3 regions of the Pseudactinotalea sp. Z1739 genome follow, and region 3 is predicted to be linked to each of the others. Evidence: riboswitches for the same ligand, from Rfam matches in the RefSeq annotation. Region 3 holds a riboswitch; each other region holds the start of a gene.
What was found. Region 3 has a riboswitch for thiamine pyrophosphate ahead of ACO0LV_RS14910 (thiamine ABC transporter substrate-binding protein). Riboswitches for the same ligand answer to the same signal wherever they lie in the genome.
Positions count from the first base shown of each region.

Region 1 (4,588 bases), on a different contig from region 3:
ACTACGGTCCGTGCGCGTTCATGGACGCCTTCGACCCGGGCACCGTGTTCAGCTCCATCGACGCCCTGGGCCGCTACGCCTACGGCCGCCAACCGCAGATCGCGCAGTGGAACCTGGCCCGGTTCGCCGAAACGCTGCTGCCGCTGATCAGTGCGGACCAGGAGCAGGCCGTCGAGTCGGCCACCGCGGCGCTGGACACCTTCCCGGAGGTCTACTCCGCCGTCTGGACGCGCGGCATGCGCGCCAAACTCGGACTGGAGTCCTTCACGCCCGACGACGACGCAACCGCCCTGATCCGCGACCTCACCTCGCTCCTGGGTGCTTGGGGTGTGGACTACACCTCCTTCTTCCGCCACCTGACCACAGCGGCCGGCGGGGACGCGGGCCCGGTGCGGGTGTTGTTCGGCGGTGCGGGTGACGATGACGTTTCGGTGCCGGCACTGTTCGGCGACGCCGATAGTGACCAGGTTCCGGTGCCCACGCTGTCCGGCAGTGCCGGTGGCGTTGGGGTTCCGGCCCCGGCATCGCTCGACGGTAACAGAGGCGACCCGGCGTCATCGACCGAGCGGCCTGCCTTCGAGCCGTGGCTGCAACGCTGGCTCTCCTATCGCCCGGACGCGAGCGTGATGGCCCAGGTGAACCCCATCTACATCCCGCGCAACCACCTGGTCGAGGAGGCCCTCGCCGCTGCCGGCACCGCGGACCTGGGCCCCTTCGAGGAATTGCTGGACGTGATCACCCAGCCCTTCACCGAGCGCCCGGGACTGGAGCGCTACACCGAGCCCGCCCCGGCCGAGGCCGCCCCGTTCGTGACCTACTGCGGAACCTGACCGCTTCGAGGCCGCCCCGTTCGTAACCTACTGCGGAACCTGACTTCCCAGGTCAAGTACCCATCCGGGCCCGTTGCTAGGGTCGGGACATGTTTGAAGCCGCCGCAGGAGGCCTCCTGGTCGTCGTCTTCGCGCTGGCGTGGCTGGCGCTCATCGTCGCCGCGCTCATGTCCATCGCGCAGTCGCGCAACTACACCTCCGGAATCAAGGCGCTGTGGGTGCTGGCCGTGTTCGCCCTCCCCTTCCTGGGCCCCGTGGCCTGGTTCCTCATCGGCCGCCACTCCCACGGCTAACAACCCACCAGCCACCCCCACCCGGCCCCCCGGCTCCCGGCCCCCGGCCGCCGACTCCCGGCCCCGGCCCCCGGCCGCCGGCCGCCGACTCCCGGCCCCGGCCCCCGGCCGCCGGCCGCCGGCGAAGCCAGCATTAGTCGGCTGAACGTGCCGCAAAGTCGACTAATGCTGGCTTCGGCCGGTGGGGTTGACCCCAATGGGCATGGTTGAGGCAGGGGGTGGGCGGGTATGCACAGGGGGAAACTGTGTCCACAGGTGCTGGTGGGCAGCCGCTATGGGCGCAGGGGATTGGTGCTTACTGGCGTCATGCGCACGGTGCCGATCCCGGAGGGCCTGCTGCGGTACACCCGCTGGCAGTGCGGCCTCATTTCGACCGCGCAATGCCGGGCTCTGGGCATCAGTGGTGACCGGTGCGCCACCCTGGTGGCTCGCGGCATCTGGCAGCGGGTCGTGCGCGGCGTCTACGACACCGAGCCGGAACGTCCGAGGGACTTCGACGCGGCCCGGCGCAAGGCGGCCTGGACCGGCCTGCTGGCGATGGGTGAGAACGCCATCGCCGTGGGTTGCTGCGCCCTGGCCCTGCACGGCGTCGCAGGGCTGCCCCAGCAGTTGACGCCGGAGGTAGCAATCACGGGTGGGCGCTGGCTGCGGGGACCGGTCGGCGTCGTCGTGCGCCGATATCGCGACGTACCGGTCCGGGTGCGGTACGCCGGCTGGCAGGTGAGCGACGTCCCCACCGCGCTCGTCCACGCTCTGCCGCTCCTGCGACGCGACAACGGGGTGGCCGTAATCGATTCGGCCCTCAACCAAGGGCTCATCAACACCAGCGACCTCACCGACGTCCGCCGGCGACTGCAGGGGCGGCGCGGTGCCGCTCGGGTCGGCTCGTGGTGGCCGCTGGTGGATGGTCGCGCCGAGTCGCCATTGGAGACGTGGGCACGGCTCGACTGCCATGACCACGACCTGCCACCGGATCAACTCCAAGTGGTGTTGCGCGATGCCACCGGTACGTTCATCGGGCGCGGTGACATGGGGTGGCGGCGCCGTGACGGCGGTTGGGTCATCGTCGAGATGGACGGACGCCAGGTCCACAGCGAACCCGAGGCGCTCTTCCGGGACCGGCAGCGCCAGAACCGGTTGCTGGCCGAGGCGGATGCCACCATCCTGCGATTCACCAGCCGCGACCTGCGCCCCCCGGGCACCATCGCCAACCAAGTCCGCCAAGCCCTCACCACCCACCCCACTCCCACCCCCACCCCCTAACCCCAGCCCACCCCCTAACCCACCCCACCAGACCCCCGCCGAAGTCAGCATTGATCGGCTGAACCTGCAGGTAGAGCCGACTAATGCTGATTTCGCCGGTAGGCGCCCGAGGCCGATCGGCACCCGAGTGGACAGCGCCGGTCCGCCACGGTTAGCGTCGAGCCAACCCCCGGGGAGCGCGCGGAGCGCTGAGAGTGCGGAGAGTCCGCAGACCCGTCCACCTGATCCGGTTCGTACCGGCGTAGGGAGTTGGGCACCCGCCGATGAGCATCGGCGGCTCATGAGGTACCCCGGGGCGGGAGGACACCGATGAGCACCACCGGCCACGGCAGCACGGAGAGGGTCGCCATGACCGGCACCAGCGCGGCCACCCCACGCGAACTGGGCGTCGGGATGCGATTCAGCATCCACCCGCACACCGACGACTTCGTGCGCGTGATCCTGGACTCCCTCACCGAGGTGGAGGCGAGCGGCGTCGCCGAGGGGCTGGTGATCGAGACCGACGAGGTCAGCACATACGTCGGTGCCCGGGCGGTGCCGGCCGAACAGGACCTGGCCGGTTACCTCGTGGCTGCCATCGCCGCCGCCTCCCGGCACTCCGGTGGCGGGCACGTCGCCGCCCATGTGCTGTTCTCCCGCGGTTGCCCCGGCGAACGTACCTGCGACCTGACCTCCACGATCCTGCCCGAGGTGGCCCCGGTGCGCCTGGAACCCACCGGAATCGAGGCGGTGGCGCAGTGGTCGCTATACCCGCTACTCGATGGTGGGGACGATGCCGGCGAACACATGTCCATCATCGAGGCGGCCATCACCCGCGCGCAGGAGCGCGGCGTTGCCGCCCCAGCGGCCCACTACGCCACCAAACTCACCGGTGACCTCGCGGAGGTGGTGGCCACCGCCGTCGACGCGTGGGCCCAGGTGGGCACCACCGTCCCGCACGTGGCGACCCACCTGACCATCTCGGTTGGCTCACCCACGCCGACCCGCGGGAGGTAACCGCGCCAGATTAGTTCACGAGGGCCCGTCCGCCTCGCGCACTGGCCGTGTGGGGTACGCGCTCAGGGAGCCCCGCCGCGCACCGTGGTGACCAGGTCGGTGAGGCTGGGCGTCGCCGGGGTGGAGGCGAACCCGAACCGCACCGGCGGGTCGATCGGAACCATCGCGCCCAGGTCCGTTCCATCCCACGAGCTACGAGCACCGGCGAGACGATGGAGGTCGCTCGCGCCGTAATACTCCCTGCGCCCACCCCCGGCCGAACCGCGGGTACGCACCCCTGGCAGGGCCACCCGCGCGACCGGATCGGTCAGGAGGGTGAACCAGGGCGCACCGGCCACCGCAGCGGGCAGCGCGCGCAACAGCCAACCCACCGCTGCCCGCTCGCCGATCTGCACGGTTGCAGACAGCGGGCCGGCTCCGATCTGCCACCGCTCCCCCGCCATGGTGGGCACAGTCCGCGGCAGCGCCTCGGCCGGTACGGGCGGCTGGGAGGAGCCGGGATCTGCCACTCCCCGCGCAACGGCGTCACGCGCACGCGCACCTGCCGGGGGCCTGGGTGCATACCGGTGCACGGTCACGTTCGCGGGCTCGACGGCATCGAACTGGTACGTGGCCGAGACGAACTCGGCGACCTCCGTCGATGGCGCCAGCAGCACTCGATGCCCGTGCGGATGCTGCACCATCACCCCCGCGAATGGCCCCAGCGGAGTGGTGTGCCAGTTGCCCACGACGAACCGGGTTCCACCCGCGGTCCCCCACCCGGCGATCCGACCGGAGAACCTCCAGGTGCGGGGCGAAGCGGAGCGGGTCATACCCCATGGTCCATCGGCGGGCGACGGTGCACCAACCGCAGCGCGGTCACTCGGAGCAGCAGTTACCCGGTGCAGCTACCCACCCGGAGCACCGGCCCACCCGGTCCACTCGCCAAGCCCAAGCCGCCGGCGGACACGCCACCCGCGCCGCCCCGCGCCCGGCCCGCGCCCCGGCTAACCCCCGAGCAGCGTTCCGATCGGACCGCGCACGAAGTAGAAGACGAACATCAGCGAGGTCACCCACATCAGCGGGTGCACCTTGCGGATCCGGCCGGCACCCACCTGGATGATCACGTAGGCGATGAACCCGGCGCCCATCCCCGCGGCGATGGAGAAGGTCAGCGGCATCATCAGGATGGTCAGGAACGCCGGGATCGCCACCTCGGTGCGCTTC
Region 1 covers NZ_JBMPQA010000005.1:46,054-50,641, reverse strand. The annotation lists gene ACO0LV_RS07990 (protein adenylyltransferase SelO) at 1-830, shown strand, start outside; gene ACO0LV_RS07985 (PLDc N-terminal domain-containing protein) at 920-1,123, shown strand; gene ACO0LV_RS07980 (hypothetical protein) at 1,430-2,386, shown strand; TPP riboswitch at 2,547-2,653, shown strand; gene ACO0LV_RS07975 (YkoF family thiamine/hydroxymethylpyrimidine-binding protein) at 2,696-3,382, shown strand; gene ACO0LV_RS07970 (hypothetical protein) at 3,445-4,194, opposite strand; gene ACO0LV_RS07965 (NCS2 family permease) at 4,369-4,588, opposite strand, start outside.
Region 1: linked by a shared signal. The riboswitch ahead of ACO0LV_RS07975 (YkoF family thiamine/hydroxymethylpyrimidine-binding protein) and the one ahead of ACO0LV_RS14910 (thiamine ABC transporter substrate-binding protein) in region 3 are both predicted to bind thiamine pyrophosphate.

Region 2 (4,588 bases), on a different contig from region 3:
CCCACCGGGAGCGGGTGCACGGCTTCGTCACTCGCGCGGTGAGCCAGGGGGGCGAGGTCCTCACCGGCGGGGAGCCGCTGGAAGGGCCGGGGTTCTTCTACCCGCCCACCCTGGTGGTCGGTGCGGCGCAGGACTCCGAACTCGTCCAGGGGGAGGTGTTCGGACCGGTGCTGGTGGCGCTGCCCTTCGACGATGAGGAGCAGGCGGTGGCTCTGGCCAATGACAGTGCCTACGGGCTGGCCTCCTCGGTGTGGACCTCCGATGTGGCCCGGGCGATCCGGGTCAGCCACCGGTTGGAGGTGGGGGTGACCTGGATCAACGACCACCTGCCGCTCGCTTCGGAGGCCCCGCACGGGGGTGTGAAGGGGTCGGGCTTCGGCAAGGACATGAGCATCGAGCCGTTGCTGGACTACTCGGTGATGCGGCACGTGATGATCCGGCACCAGGTGCCCCCGGAGACCACCGGGTTCCGGCCCGCCTGAGGTTTCACGGGCGCCGGGCGCGGCGACCGGCCCCGGGTGAGCCCGCGAAGTGGTGCAGGGGGCCGTGGCCGGAGCCGACCTGGAGGTCATCGGCAGCGGCCAGGGCGGTGGTGAGCCAGGCCTTGGCGACGCGCACGGCGGACTCCCAGTCGCCCTCGCGCTCGACCACCCGGGTAGCGATCGCAGAGGAGAGCGAGCAACCGGTGCCGTGGGTGTTGGGAGTGTCGATCCACGCCGAGGACACCTGGGTGACACTGCCACCGGGCCAGACCAGCAGATCGGTGGCCCGTTCCCCGGGCAGGTGCCCGCCCTTGGCCAGCACGCTCACCCCGTACTTCCTGGCCACCTGGCGCGCCTGCGCCGTTGCCTCCTCCCAGTCCCCAGCGGTCTCGGTTTCGGCGAGCACAGCCAGTTCGGGGATGTTCGGGGTGATCAACCCGGCCCGTGCGATGAGGCCGGACAGCGCCTCGGAGGTATCGGCGTCCAGCAGTCGGTCTCCGCTGGTGGCCACCATCACCGGATCGAGCACCACGTAGGCTGCCGTGCTGCGCTCCAGCCACGCGGTGACCACCTCGATGGTGGCCGTGTTTGCCAGCATCCCGATCTTGACCGCATCGACCTGGATGTCCTCGCTGATCGCCTCGAGTTGGTCGACCAGGAACTGCGGCGGGGGGATGTGCACACCCCGGACCCCGCGGGTGTTCTGTGCGGTCAGCGCAGTGACCGCCGCCATGCCGTATCCGCCGTTGGCCGCGATCGACTTGATGTCCGCCTGGACCCCCGCGCCGCCGGAGGGGTCGGATCCGGCGATGGACAAGACGCGCGGAATGCTCATGCGCCGGCCTTGCCCGGGCCGGATCCTGCGGCGTCCCAGTCGGTACGCAGCCCCCGGGCCACCGTCTCGGGATCCGGCGCCGCACACAACGCCGAGACCACTGCCACCCCGCCGGCCCCGGCCCGCCGCAGCGGCCCGGCGTCCTCGGGCCGCACGCCGCCGATCGCCACGCACGGCAGCGGCGTCCGGGCGGCGAACCGGCCGAACCCCTCGATACCGAGCGCGTCCGGGTGGTCGGTCTTCGTCGTCGTCGGCCGGATCACCCCCACTCCCAGGTAGTCGACGGTGCCCCCGGGTAGGGCGGCGACGGCTTCTAGGTGCGCGACTGTATTGGCAGTGAGACCGACGATCGCCTCCGGTCCCAGTTCCGCACGGGCCGCCACCGCTGCGTCATCGAGTTGCCCCAGGTGCACCCCGTGCACCGGCAGGCCGCGGCTGCGTGCGGCGACGACGACGTCGAGTCGGTCGTTGACGATCAGGCGCGCCCGGCCATCGATCACCTCGGCGAGGTACGTCAACTGACGCAGGTGATCGTCCAGGTCGGCCTCCTTGTCCCGCAGTTGCACGGTGTGCACCCCGCCGGCCACCGCGGCTGCCACCGTGGCGGGCACGCCGCGCGGTGCGCACAACTCGCGGTCGGTGACCAGGTAGATGCCCGGCTGCATTCAGGCCTCCTGCGGGTCCGGCGCAGGTGCCGCCAGCACCTCGACCCGAGCCTGCTCGATCACCTGCTCCGGGGTGATGCCGGCCAGTGCGTCCAGGAACGCGGGCAGGAACGTGCCCGGGCCGTGAGCGTCGGTGGCCGCCTGTTCGGCGGCGATGCCGTAGACCACGTGCGCGGCGGACACCGCGGTCAGCGCGCTGGTGGTCCCACGGGCACCGAGCATCGCGGCGATGATCGAGCCGAGTGCGCAGCCGGCGCCGGTGATCCGGGTGAGCAGCGGGTGGCCGTTATCGACCCTGATGGCCGCTGACCCGTCGGTGATGAGGTCACGCGCACCGGAGACCGCCACCACCATCGAGGTCTCGCGGGCCAGGGCTGCGGCGACCGGGGCGGCTGTGTCGGTGTCGTCTGCGGAATCCACCCCGCGCCCACCGGCCCCGGCGCCTGCCAGTGCGATGATCTCCGAGGCGTTGCCGCGCACTGCCGTGGGCCCGGCGGCGAGCAGTTCGGCGGCGAAACCGGTGCGCAACGGCAGGGCTCCGATCGCCACCGGGTCAAGCACCCACGGGGTGCCGGCTTCGCTCGCGGCGCTCACCGCCGCCCGGCCGGCGTCGCGCTGCTGATGGGACAACGTGCCCAGGTTGATCAGCAGTCCGGAAGCCATCGGGGCGAACACCCCCGCCTCCTCGGCCGTGTCCACCATGGCCGGTGCCGCCCCGATCGCCAGTAACGCGTTGGCGGAGAAGTTCGTAGCCACGTGGTTGGTGATGTTGTGCACCAACGGGCTGTGCTTCCGCAGGACTCGCAGCAGGTGTGCGGCCTGCTCTGTCACGTCGACCGCCTCCGGAAGGCCGGCCGATTCGGTGTGACCGGAGACATCAGTCATGGACATTCCCTTCGCTAGTACGAACTAGTGCAGGTTCGACGGGTGTCATCTCAGCCGCGCGGTGGGCGGCACCCCGTGTCGTGACCTCCGAGTCTAACAACCCCACCCCGCAGAAGGTCGGGTCACCCCACACCGGCCGTCCCCCCACGCCCTCCCCCACGCCCGCCCCCGCCACACCTGCCGCCCCCACACGCGACCCCGCCCCACGCCACCACCCCCACGCCACCACCCCCGCCGCCACCGCGCCCGCCGCCACCGCGCCCGCCGCCACCGCGCCCGCCGCCACCCCCGCCGAGGGCGACCCTGGCGGTCGAGGGCGATTGGTAGGAACGTCGCCGTCGACCACAACGCTCGTTCTCGAGGGCGGCAGCGTGCCGGAATAGATCCGGTGGCGGTGATGTTTGTAGGGGTGTATATGCAAATGCATCGAGTTTCTTGAGAGGCCTGCACCATGCAGTTCGGAATCTTCAGCGTCAGTGACGTCACCACTGACCCCACCACCGGTCACACGCCGAACGACACCGAGCGGGTACGGGCGATGATGACCATCGCCCAGCACGCCGACCAGGCGGGGTTGGACGTCTTCGCCACCGGTGAGCACCACAACCCGCCGTTCGTGGCCTCCTCGCCCACCACGATGCTGGGCTACCTGGCCGGGACCACCAAGCACATCACGCTGTCCACCGCGACCACCCTGATCACCACGAACGACCCGGTGAAGATCGCCGAGGACTACGCCATGCTGCAGGTGCTCGCAGACGGCCGGATGGACCTGATGATGGGCCGCGGTAACACCGGCCCGGTCTACCCCTGGTTCGGCCAGGACATCCGCCAGGGCGTGAACCTCGCGATCGAGAACTACGCCCTGCTGCGCCGCCTGTGGACCGAGGACGTGGTGGACTGGGACGGGAAGTTCCGCACTCCGCTGCAGGGCTTCACCGCCACCCCCCGCCCGCTGGACGGGGTGCCCCCGTTCGTGTGGCACGGCTCCATCCGTACCCCCGAGATCGCCGAGCAGGCCGCCTTCTACGGCGACGGGTTCCTGCACAACAACATCTTCTGGCCGATCGACCACACCAAGAAGATGGTCAGTTTCTACCGGAAGCGCTTCGAGTATTACGGCCATGGCAAGGCGGACCAGGCGATCGTGGGCCTGGGCGGACAGTTCTTCGCCCGGAAGAATTCCCAGGACGCGTGGAACGAGTTCCGGCCCTACTTCGACAACGCCCCGGTCTACGGTCACGGACCCTCGATGGAGGACTTCACCCGCGAGACCCCCCTGACCGTGGGTTCACCGCAGCAGATCATCGACCGCTACGCCACGATGCGCGAGCACGTGGGCGACTATCAGCGGCAGTTGTTCCTCGTCGATCACGCCGGGTTGCCGTTGAAGACGGTGCTGGAGCAGATCGACATCCTGGCCGAGGAGATCGTGCCGGCGCTGCGCGAGATCAACGAGGCAGCCCGTCCGGCGCATGTCCCCTCGAACCCGCCCAGCCACGCCGACCGGGTGGCCCAGGTCGCCGAGGCCGGCACGTCCCAGGGCCAGCACGTGGCCGGCGAGGACCGCTGGACCGGCCGCCGAGCCGAGGACGACGTCGCTACCGCCGCCGCCGGCGCCGCTCAGCGTGGCGCCGCGTTCGGACTCTGAAGAAAGGACTCACCCCTGATGACTACCCGCACGATCGTCGCCATCTCCGGTGGCCTGAACAAGCCCTCCT
Region 2 covers NZ_JBMPQA010000002.1:208,731-213,318, reverse strand. The annotation lists gene ACO0LV_RS03425 (aminobutyraldehyde dehydrogenase) at 1-482, shown strand, start outside; gene thiD (bifunctional hydroxymethylpyrimidine kinase/phosphomethylpyrimidine kinase) at 487-1,317, opposite strand; gene thiE (thiamine phosphate synthase) at 1,314-1,982, opposite strand; gene thiM (hydroxyethylthiazole kinase) at 1,983-2,867, opposite strand; TPP riboswitch at 2,856-2,953, opposite strand; gene ACO0LV_RS03405 (LLM class flavin-dependent oxidoreductase) at 3,319-4,518, shown strand; gene ACO0LV_RS03400 (FMN reductase) at 4,537-4,588, shown strand, end outside.
Region 2: linked by a shared signal. The riboswitch ahead of thiM (hydroxyethylthiazole kinase) and the one ahead of ACO0LV_RS14910 (thiamine ABC transporter substrate-binding protein) in region 3 are both predicted to bind thiamine pyrophosphate.

Region 3 (4,588 bases):
GAATCAGGATCATCGACGTGCGCAGGTCCAGCGGCGGCCGGTTCAAGGTAATCAGGAACCCGAACCCGACCGTCACCGCCGACACCCCCAGGGGGAGCATGAAGAGGGTGTCCAGTCCCCAGACCGCACGGCGAGCGTGCACGTTGCGCGGCCGGCGCGAGACCACCAGCGCCACCAGTGCGCCCACCACCACCGCGATCACGGTGGCATCCACAGCCACCCGCAGGGAGTTCGCGGCCGCGTCCCACACCGTCACGGTGAGCGCGTTCGGTCCGCCGGTGCTGCCCAGGGCCACGTAGTTGTCCAGCCCCCACGTACCCGACGGCGTGCGCAGCGAGCGCACCACCAGCGCAGCCAGGGGCAGCGCGAGCAGGCCCACGATCGCCACGGCGGTCACCGCGGCCACCGGCAGATCCGGCCCCGGGCGGCCCCAGCGGGCGGCGAACCGGCCTCGACTTCGAGCCGTTTGGCCGAGACCGACGGTGCGGACACTCGACTTCGCCCGTAACCCTCGCTCTCGACGCCGCGGCACGGGCTGCCACAACCGCAGCCGGCGTGCCTGGTGCTGGGCGCCGTGTAGTTTCAGGGCCGCCTCCCGCCGGGCCCGGGCACGGGAGAAGGTGATGAGCGCGGCGGTCACCACCGAGAGTTGCAGCACCGAGAGCACCGCGGCGGTGCGCAGGTCGAGGAACTGGGTGGTCTGGATCCAGATCTCGGTCTCGATGGTGCCGAACCGGATCCCGCCCAGCACCAGCACCACACCGAACGCAGTGGAACAGAATAGGAACACCACTGAGGCGGCGGAGGTGATAGCCGGGGTCAGCGCCGGCATTGTCACAGACCAGAAGGCGCGCGCAGGGGAGGCGCCCAGCGCCCGGGCGCTCTGCTCGGTGCGCGGGTCCAGACGCTCCCAGAACCCGCCCACGGTCCGCACCACGATCGCATAGTTGAAGAACACCAGCGCCAGCACGATCGCGGTGAAGGTGCGATCCAGGCCCAGGAATCCCAGCGGCCCGTCAGCGGCCAGCAAGGCCCGGAACGCCACCCCCACCACCACGGTGGGTAGCACGAACGGGATCGTGATCAATGCCCGCAGGATCCGCTGGCCGCGGAACGTGCGCCGGTACAGCACGTAGGCACCGGAAACGCCCAGCAGTACCGAGAAGACGGCGCCGAGCACCCCCAGCGCGATCGTGAGGAAGAGGATCCGCCAGGTGCGCGGGCGGGCGAACACCTCGGTGAAGCCGCTGAGGTCCCACGCCCCGTCCGGCACGAAACCGCGCAACACCAAGGTGGTCACCGGCCAGGCGAAGAAGGTGGCCAGGAACACCAGCGGCACGGCGGCCGCGAGCACCCACACGCAACCTCGCAACCACCGTGCCATCCTCAGGACCCGTCCTGCCCGGCGGCCCGCGACCGACAGGTTGACGTGGTGCGCAGACCCGCCCGGGCGGCAGCGCAACACCGAACCACGCAGACCCGGACAGGACCGGACCTGGCCGGGCTGGGCCGGGTCAGGCTGGGCCGTCCCGGGCTGGGCCGGGCGGTGCTGGCTCCCATCCTCAGCCGATCACGATGTCGGTCCAAGCCTGGATCCAGTCCTGACGGTTCTCGTCGATCTCGGCCGGGTCCACCGTCAACGGTTCCTCGGCGAGGGGGGCCCATCGGGTCCACTCCTGCGGGAGTTCCAGGTCGTGGTTGACCGGGTACATGTACATCTGGCCGGGAATGTCGGCCTGGACGGCGTCGCTGAGCAGGAAGTCGATGAACGCCTCGGCGCCCTCGGGGTTGTCCGCCCCGGCCAGCACCCCGGCGTACTCCACCTGCCGGAAGCATGAGGTGAGCATCGCCGTCGTTGTCGGGTCCTCCCCGTCCGGTCCGACCTCGAAGGCCGGCGAGGTGGAGTAGGACAACGCCACCGGGCGCGGGCCCTGCCCGACCGAGCCGGAGAACTCCTCGGAGTAGGCGGTGGACCAGGAGTCGACGACGAGCAGGCCGTTGTCGGCCAGGTCCTGCCAGTACTGCGTCCAGCCGTCCCCGAACTCGGCGACCGTTGCCAACAGGAACGCCAGGCCGGGTGAGGACGTGGCCGGGTTGGTCACCACCACGTGGTCGGCGTAGTCGGGCCCGGTCAGGTCGGCCAGGTCGGACGGCTCGGCGACTCCGGCCTCGGAGTACCAGGCGGTGTCGATGTTCAGACACACATCGCCCACGTCGATCGGTGTGAGTTCGTCTCCGCCGTCGATCAGGTAGTCCTCGGCGGCCGGGGGCAGCGCAGCGGAGGTGTAGGGGCTGAAGACGTCCTCGGCGATGCCGCGGGAGGCGAAGGAGTTGTCGATGCCGTAGGCGACGTCGCCCAGGGGCGCGTCCTTCGTCAGGATCAGCTGGTTCACCAGGGCTCCCCCGTCACCGGGTGCGCTGAAGGACAGCGTGTAGCCGGAGTCCGACTCGAACTGGCTGATCAGATCCTCCGAGACGTGGAACGAGTCGTGCGTGACCACCTGGACCGTGCCTTCGCCGCCGGTGGTCTCGCCCTCCCCTACTGCGGTGGAGTCCGCGTCGTCGTCAGTGGGGGTGTCGGGGTTGTCGTTCCCGGCGCCCACCGTGCAGCCGGCCACGGCCAGTGCCAGGGCGGTGAACGCTGCTAGATGTCCGATCCGCCCGGGGTCCGGGCCGACCCGCCCGGGCCGGCGGCGAGACATGGTGTGGTGATTCATTCTTCCTCCTCAGCGTGATGTGAGAAGGGGTCCGCGGCGCGACGCCACGGGAGAGATGCTCGACTCCCTTCGCCGGTGCTAACCGGAGCAGGTTCGAGGGTCTGCGGGTGGCCGCACTCTCAGCGCCGCACCTGACTCGGCCGACGCTCCCCTGTCGCACCCACGAGGCTACACCCCGTCGGCCGGTGCGGCCGACGGGCGCGCGAGGATCGTGGACGGCTACGCTGGGTGCAGTCGTCGTAAAGGAGATCTGCCATGGAGCGAGTCGTCACCGCCGTTGCCACCATCGTCGCCGGCCTCGTCGCGAACAAGGTCCTCGGGACCGCCTGGAAGAGCGTCACCGGTCATGAGCCACCAACCGACGACAAGGACGGAAGCATGCCCATCGCTGAGATCGTGCTCTTCGCGGCGATCTCCAGCGCGCTGGTGGCGTTGGTCCGCGCCTACGCCAGCCGCGGCGCCCACAAGTGGCTGTCCAGCGGCGACGTCGCTCGTTGACCAGCGCGAGGCCGGCACCGGCACGTTCAGGCCTGGGTGTCCTCGATCTCGGCGCGCGCGGCCTCCAGGTCCTCGGTGAGTTCATCGACTCCGAGCAGGTCTGAACGCACCTTGTCGGTGCGGTACCCTGCGCGGCCCACCATGTGCGCGGCGATCGGAGCGGTCACCAGTTGGAAGATGATCACCGGGAGCACCTTCCAACCCACTTGCCAGGATCCCAGCGTCAGGGCCAGCCCGTTCATCATCAGGATGATGCCGAGCACCTGAGGTTTGGTGGCTGCGTGCAACCGTGACAGCAGGTCCGGGAACCGGACCATCCCGATCGCTGCGACCATCACGAGCGCGCTGCCGGTGATGAAGAAGGCAGAGGCGACGATCTCGCGCAGCAGTTCCGAGTTCATCGCTCGTCCTCCTCGGCATCGTCATCCAGCGCATGCCTTGCCTCGAGCCGTTGGAGTTCCTCTTCGCTGAGGATCCGGCCCTCATCCTCCGGCTCTGCGGCCGCGAACCGCGCCAGGGTCACCGCCGCCACGAACCCGACGATTGCCATCACCGTCAGCAACGGCACCAGGTCCACCCGTCCGGTCGTGGCCGACCACAGGGCCACGGTGCCGATCAGGGCCGCGATCACCACATCAAGGCCCACGATCCGGTCCAGCATGCTCGGGCCGCGCTCCACGCGGAAGAGCGCCACCAGGACCGCTCCGACGACCAGGATCCCGCAGATCCACAACACCGGCGCACTCATCGGTCCACCTCCCCAGCGTTGCCATCGGAGGCCCCCGCAGCGCGCCCGGCAGGGCCGGGATCCGGCGCTCCCCGGTCCGGCCCACCCCACCAGCGCCGGCGCGGCAATCCGGCACGGGCCAGGTCTTCCTGGTTGGCCAGGGCGTACAACAGGCGCCGCTCCTGGAGGAGTACCTGCCGGCGGAAGGTCTCGACACCCCCGCTGGTGGGCAGATCGAGCACGTGCACGTAGAGGGTGCCGGTGAGCCGATGCGCCTCCACGATGATCGAACCGGGAACCAGTGAGGTGAAGACCCCGGTCAGGGTGAGGATCAGGTCGGACTCCGAACGCAGCCGGATGCGGATGACGCCGCCCTCGGGGCCCCGGCGCGGGTGCAGCGCCATCTTCGACACCTCCACCGAGGCGAGCAGCACATCGACGATGAAGCGGGCGATCAGCCACACCGCCCCGGGAATACTCACCCGGCCGGCGTATCCGACCGCGGGCATCGGTGTCAACAGCACCAGCAGCACCGCGACGCCGAACCCGGCCAGCACGTTGGCCAGGGTCGGGTCACCCCACAACAGCACCCACAGCGCGGTCATCCACAGCAGCATCGGCCATCGGTTCAGCCAAGCGCTCAGGC
Region 3 covers NZ_JBMPQA010000012.1:39,718-44,305, forward strand. The annotation lists gene ACO0LV_RS14905 (ABC transporter permease) at 1-1,384, opposite strand, end outside; gene ACO0LV_RS14910 (thiamine ABC transporter substrate-binding protein) at 1,563-2,717, opposite strand; TPP riboswitch at 2,765-2,880, opposite strand; gene ACO0LV_RS14915 (DUF4235 domain-containing protein) at 2,973-3,215, shown strand; gene mnhG (monovalent cation/H(+) antiporter subunit G) at 3,242-3,616, opposite strand; gene ACO0LV_RS14925 (monovalent cation/H+ antiporter complex subunit F) at 3,613-3,963, opposite strand; gene ACO0LV_RS14930 (Na+/H+ antiporter subunit E) at 3,960-4,588, opposite strand, start outside.